Regions from separate parts of the Lactobacillus sp. ESL0260 genome, predicted to be linked through region 2. Evidence: riboswitches for the same ligand, from Rfam matches in the RefSeq annotation. Region 2 holds a riboswitch; the other holds the start of a gene.
The links. A riboswitch is a leader RNA that binds a small molecule or an ion and turns the genes downstream of it on or off. The one in region 2 is predicted to bind FMN.
Positions count from the first base shown of each region.

Region 1: it holds a riboswitch for FMN, as region 2 does, so the genes downstream of both, ribD (bifunctional diaminohydroxyphosphoribosylaminopyrimidine deaminase/5-amino-6-(5-phosphoribosylamino)uracil reductase RibD) here and F5ESL0260_RS04510 (ECF transporter S component) in region 2, are expected to answer to the same signal.

Region 1 is NZ_REHO01000004.1:121,287-124,694, reverse strand. Features, by position in the region: gene ribA (GTP cyclohydrolase II) at 1-150, opposite strand, end outside; gene F5ESL0260_RS01540 (riboflavin synthase) at 162-767, opposite strand; gene ribD (bifunctional diaminohydroxyphosphoribosylaminopyrimidine deaminase/5-amino-6-(5-phosphoribosylamino)uracil reductase RibD) at 752-1,813, opposite strand; FMN riboswitch at 1,934-2,067, opposite strand; gene F5ESL0260_RS01530 (hypothetical protein) at 2,175-2,369, opposite strand; gene F5ESL0260_RS01525 (aspartate/glutamate racemase family protein) at 2,519-3,265, opposite strand; gene F5ESL0260_RS01520 (UDP-N-acetylmuramoyl-L-alanyl-D-glutamate--2,6-diaminopimelate ligase) at 3,280-3,408, opposite strand, start outside.
Region 2 is NZ_REHO01000010.1:159,482-162,889, forward strand. Features, by position in the region: gene F5ESL0260_RS04495 (ScpA family protein) at 1-370, shown strand, start outside; gene scpB (SMC-Scp complex subunit ScpB) at 360-968, shown strand; gene F5ESL0260_RS04505 (pseudouridine synthase) at 971-1,687, shown strand; FMN riboswitch at 1,717-1,831, shown strand; gene F5ESL0260_RS04510 (ECF transporter S component) at 1,914-2,600, shown strand; gene F5ESL0260_RS04515 (LysM domain-containing protein) at 2,704-3,192, shown strand; gene cmk ((d)CMP kinase) at 3,231-3,408, shown strand, end outside.

The DNA.
Region 1 (3,408 bases), on a different contig from region 2:
CATATTAACTGCTTGAGGCGTTACCTTTTCAGCCAGACCAATCATATCCCCTTCAGACTCACGCTGCGGCGAATCAGCCACAATGACCAACCCACCTGTCAGCATATGTTGCAATACCTTTTGCATTTTTTCATTCAGTTGTTCTGTCATTTTTTCCTCCATTAAAATTCCTTTTTCCAAGCTTGAATTTGTTTGACAGCGTACCGACCAATCATATCCACTTCAATATTGACTTTGTCATGCACTTGATAGTGAGCCAAAGTAGTATTTTGTATGGTATAAGGTATTAAGCTTACTCCAAAATGATCATTTTGCGCCATTGTCACAGTTAAACTAATGCCGTCAATGGCAATTGAGCCTTTTTCAACAATAAAGGGGGCATACTTATGTGGTACTTGAAATTCCAACTCAATAGAATTTTCGTTTTCATCCCTTTTTACCAGTTCAGCTGTGGTATCAACATGTCCCGCAACAATATGACCATCAAGCTTACCGTTCAAAGACAGTGATGGCTCTAAATTTATCAAACTACCTTTTTGCAAATTGCCCAAATTAGTCCGTTTCATTGTTTCCGGCATCACGTCTACTGCAAAGTCATTATCGCTCCAAGCGGTAACGGTTAAACAAATACCATTAACGGCAATGCTTGCCCCTAAAGGCAAATCTTTTTGCACTAATTTAGGAGCGCAAATACCTAGTCTTGCATGTTGCTCACTAATTTCCAAACGGGTTATCGTTCCCGTAGTTTGAATTATTCCTGTAAACATTCTTTTCTCCTCACGCGAATTCTGACATCTTGATTGAATTTTTTAACGTCTAAAAGTTGATAATCACTCTTTTCTGCTAAAGCCTGGCCAAACACAGCAGGTAATGCAGTACCGCCTAAAACTAAAGGAGCAATGTATGTCACTATTTCGTCAGCCAAATTTGCTGCCACAAACTGACTCTGGACATTGCTGCCACCTTCAACTAATAATGTTTGAATTTCATGTGCGGCTAAAAGCTGCACAATTTTTGAAGGTGTCCATTTAGTAGCAGTAAAGCAGCGAATATTTTCAGCTACTTTTTGAGTCAGTTCACTTCTACTTAATAGCCAGATTTCACCATGTGTCTTAAACATGCGACTGTTAAAGTCCAACTGATTAGCATCTTTAGTTAACACTATTCGAATAGGTAGATGGGGTAAATTCTTAATTCTGACCGTTAAAAGTGGATTGTCTATTCGCAAAGTATTTGCCCCAATTAAAATTGCTTGGTTGTGCAAACGCAACTTTTGCACATCCACCTGAGCTGCATCCCCAGTCAAAATTGTTCTAGTTTTCCCGGCTGCATTAATTTTGCCATCAATGGACATTGCATATTTAAGCGTCACAAAAGGCCTCTTTTTGTGATAAAAAAAGTTATAAGCAACGTTTAAATTTTCTGTACCACCGATTATCTCAGTTTGCACCCCATGGCTTTCTAGATATTCAATACCCTTGCCAGCTACAATTTGATGAGGATCAACCTGACCAATAACAACTTTTTTTATTCCGGCCTCAGTGACCTTTTTGCAGCAAGGAGGTTGCTTGCCGTAATGGCTGCAAGGCTCTAGCGTGACGTACAAAGTTGCACCTTGTGCCTGCTGGGGGTCAGCTAAGTGTGAGAGTGTATTAACTTCTGCGTGTTCCTTACCAAATTGATGGTGGTAGCCGGTCGCTAGAACCTGACCATTTTTAACCAAAACTGCACCAACTAAAGGATTTGTCCAAGTCATTCCCTGAGCTTTCAATGCTTCTTGAACTGCCATTTGCATATAATCCTTATCCTGCACTAATTTCACTTCCTAAGCATTAAAAAACCTCGTTGATTCAATCAACGAGGCTTATTTTATATTCATCAAATAAGATTTCAGCGAAGTTTAATAACGACGCGAGTTTTCTGTCTAATCTTGTTTGTTCTTCTCCCATCCAGACTTTAACTGTCGGTACTAGACTTGCACTAGTTCCACCGCAAAACGCGGGTCACGGACTTCAATTATTAATTGTCACCGTCGGTAGGGAATTGCACCCTGCCCCGAAGAAACCGTATTCAACTTATTCCAGTATAATATAGATATCCTATGTCGGCAATAGCAATTTATTGTTTTATAAAATTATATATACGATAAGCGCAAACTTAAATAAAATAATTCCTTATAGTCTCCAATCAGACAGATGAAGGGGGATATTATTATTTTTACCAAAATATTTCTTGAAGGCAGTGCCAAATGATAAATGATCTTTAAGGTGATTGCGATAAGCATCTCTAATGCTCAAAATTGCTGTTACTGCTAAATTAGTAGTCAATATTATCAGTATGCCAATAAATATATATAAAAGATATAACATTTTAACTCTCCCATTTTCATCTGTATTACTTTTCTAATACACTACTACCGGATGGCAACATTGTCAACACTTTTTAAGAAAAATAAATAGACTAATAATTCAAATTGATTACTAGTCTATTTTAATTTGTATTAAACAACACGTATTGTTTAATACATATATTTATCTATAGCAGTCTTAGGATCCATCCCTGCACGAATTTTTAGTTCTAATTCAATTGCCACATCAGCAATAATTACTTGCGGATCAATAACATTATACGGATGATCTGGCGCCTTTTCCTGAGCTAAAGATAATTCAGTACAACCAAGTAAAATTACATTACAACCATATTGATCATGCATTATGCGTAATATGCGGTGATAAAGTTCGCCATCAACTACGCCTTTTTCTTTAATGTTGGAATAAATCAGCTCAGTAACCAGCGGTTGAATCTCAGGACCACCCAGTTCTACCTCACGGCCAACTTGTTCAATTTCGTCTTCGTACAGATGATCATAAATCGAACCTTCTGTAGCAATCAAACCAATCTTTTTTTCTTCCGGATAATCATTTACGAACTTATGCACGGCAATGCGCATCATATGCAAAAAAGGAATGTCAGTTAGTTTAGCCAAGTCATCATAAAAAAAATGTGCAGTATTACATGGCATCACGAAAAAATCAGGCTTTAGCATTGCTTGCTGGAGCACATCATCACACAAGGCATTGAAAAAATTAGGCTGACTATGGTCTTTGATATAAGCCGTTCGGTCAGGAATTTGGGCATCATTAACTAAAATATAATTCAGATAGTCCTGATCTTTAGTAATCTTTATACGGTGATTAATCATGCGGACGTAGCTTTCCGTTGCAATGGTACCCATACCACCAATAATACTAAAAAAATGTTTCATTAATACCTGCTTTTCTAACCGTTAAAATGTTCTTTTTGCCCTTCAAGTTCATCAATTACCTGTTGTGCAACTGTAATATCAGACGGATAAGGAGTATCTACTCCCCGGACCTTTTGATAACTATCTTCACCTTTACCACAGAT
Region 2 (3,408 bases):
TGCTAAAGAGGAAAGCGTGCCGCATAGTAAAAAGATTCAGCCGTTACCTCGAGGACAAATTACTTCCACCGAATTGGCTAATACGTTTATTTTAGTATTACAAAGGATGAAGATCAGACAGCCAGATATTGTTTCGGTTGAGGTGAAAGAGGCCTCTGTTAAAGAGATGAGTACTTTTTTGCAAACCGAATTGGCAAAGTGCAAAAAGGTCAGTTTTTTTGCATGTTGTCAAAAAATGAAAACTTTATCTGATGTTATTGGTTTGTTTTTAGCATTGCTTGAACTTTGTAAAAAGCAAGAATTGCGGGTAACACAAAATAGAACATTTGGCGATCTGGACTTGGAAAGAATTGATAGCGATGATAACTAAAATTGCCCAGTTAGAGGCTCTATTGTATGTGGCCGGTGATAATGGCATTGAAAGCACTAATTTGTGTGAACTGCTGCAAGTTGACAGGCCTGCACTGCGCGAATTAACTAAAAGTTTGCAGGAAAAATTACAGAAAAATTCAGATTCAGGTCTACAAATACAGCAACTAAACGATTCTTATAAATTGACAACAAGGCCGGAAGTAAGCAAAGCAATTGAAAACTTTTTTCAAAAAGATCTAACTAAAAATCTTAGTCAGTCCGCCCTGGAAATATTATCGATTATTGCTTATAAGCAGCCTATTACTCGGATTGAAATTGATGAAATCAGAGGGGTAAATTCATCTGGTGCTTTACAAACATTAATTTGGCGAGGTCTTGTAAAGATAAATGGCAAAAAAGAGTCACCGGGACATCCTAATTTATACGTGACCACTGACTATTTTTTGCAGTATTTTGGTTATCAAAGTTTAGCCGATTTACCTCTAATAGAAGATTTTGAAGACGATAGTGTTAATGCCGAAGGAGAAATCGATTTATTTGCGGCTAAGGGTCAAGCAGATAAGAATATTGCTAAAACTCAAAAAGGAGAATCATAATGGTGTTAGAACGATTACAAAAAGTAATTGCTGAAGCTGGAATTGCTTCACGACGCAAGGCTGAAAAAATGATCACCGCAGGACGGGTGACAGTTGATGGTAATGTAGTTACAAAATTAGGCACTAAGGTGGATACATTCAGTAACATTACTGTTGACGGTGAACCAATTGAGCGGGAAAGTTTGCACACTTATCTTTTCTATAAACCGCGTGGCGTGGTATCGACTGCCAGTGATGATAAAGGCAGAAAAACCGTTGTTGACTATTTTAAAGAATTACCTTACCGCTTATATCCGATTGGCAGACTAGATTATGATACGTCAGGTTTACTCTTGATGACCAATGACGGAGAGCTTGCAAATTTATTAATGCATCCACGCAATAATGTAGCCAAAGTATATGTTGCTAAAATTACGGGTGTACTTTCTCCTGCAGAAATTAGTCAGCTTACCCATGGAGTAAAAATTGATCGTCATAGATGTGCTCCAGCTAAAGTTAAAGTAATTAGAACTGATCGCAAAAAAAATAGCCAAATAGTACAGTTAACTATTCATGAGGGGCAGTATCATCAAGTAAAAAGAATGTTTAAGGCCGTTCATCATCAGGTTAAAAAATTAGCACGTGAAAGATACGCCTTTTTAACCTTAGATTCTCTGATTTCCGGAAGCTTTCGCGAATTATCCCATGAGGAAGTTGACAGATTAAAAGACGTAGATTAAGATGGTATTTGAAAATTAAATAATAAGTTTGTTGTCTTCATGGCAGGGTGAAAATCCCGACCGGCGGTGAGAGTCCGCGACCCACGTAAGTGGTGGAATCTATTGTGATACCGATAGTTAAAGTCTAGATGAAAGAAGACAGACTAAACTAAAAGCCAAGATCTTTAGCTTACTTTTACTCGGTCTGTTGCTAGGAGCAGCAGACCGAGTTTTTTTGGAGGTAAGAATTTTGCAAAGAAAAGGCAGAAATAATTTGGTCAATATTGTAGCTTATACTTTAATTGGAACAATTGCATATGTATTAATGCTTTTGGAAATACCATTGCCTGTCACTAGCTTCTTAAAATTTGATTTTTCTGATGTTGTAATTACAATTGGTACTTTTTTATTTGGTCCGTTACCCGGTATTTTCATCGCGTTTGTGAGAATGCTAATTAATTTAATATATAAAGGTTTTGCTCTACCAAGTTTAGTGGGTCAATCTGCGGCCTTTTTAGCATCAATTTCATTTGCTTTACCGTTTTATTATTTGACTAGAAATATCAATAAAGATGAAAAGAGTTTTACGAAAAAACATTTAAAACCAATTTTAGGTATAGTCCTTGGCATTATAGCAATGGCTTTTGTTTTGTCAGTTTTAAATGCTCTGGTCCTAACACCTTTTTATGCAGCAACTACAGTACCCAATTTGCCAACTATTCATGGTTATTCAGGTTTACTGGCATTTACTGAGAAAGTGTACTTGGGCAAATTGCTTCACATTCCTTCAATGAGTGCCTACATTTTTGGCATTATTGTGCCGTTTAATTTATTAAAAGGCGCAATAAATGGTACGGTTGTTTACTTACTGTTTGAAACTGTTTTGAGAACAATCAAACCATTTGTCAGAAAAAACTTTAATTTAAAAAACTAAAATAAAAAATTATGAAATCGGTCTATTAAATGACCGATTTTTTTATCCACTTAAATGTTAAATATGCTAAAATTAAACAGGTTAGGTAAGGAGGCTTTTTAAGATGACTAATAATCCTAAGGGACCATATCAACATTATAAACGTCCACAAAAAACAAGAGTTGAAGCGTACAACTCTGTTTCTAAAGGTTGGATTGTACTCATTGTTTTACTTATAATGATACTAATTGGCCTTGTTCCAGTAGTACATCATTTAGCAGCGAATAATAGTTCAAGTAATAAAATAGTTAAAGTACGCAAAACTCATAAAAAAGCTGCTAAAAAAGCAAAAACTAAAGCTTCTCCTGCAAAAAACAAACTTGTCGAAAATAAAACTAAGAGCAAGCCGAAAGCAGAACAGAAAGCTAAGGTTAAGCCAAAAAGGAAACACGCAAAAACTAAACCCAAAATTAAACAATATATAGTTCAAAGTGGAGATTCTTTAAGTAGTATTGCTCGTCGTTTTAAAATTTCTGTTGGTCAGTTAGCTGAGTTAAATCAACTTGACCCTAACAGTCAGGTGGATATCGGACAAGTATTGCGTATCAAATAATTTAGAAAGGATAGGGACTGCAGTCCCTTTTTTATTGAATGCAAATAGCAATTGACGGACCAGCTTCAGCTGGAAAAAGCACAGTAGCGAAGATTATAGCTCAAAAATTGAACTTTACGTATATTGATACGGGAGCAATGTACCGCGCTTCTACCTGGTTAGCACGTGAACACAAACTTAGTTATAGTGATGAAAAGGGCATATTGGCTGCCATTG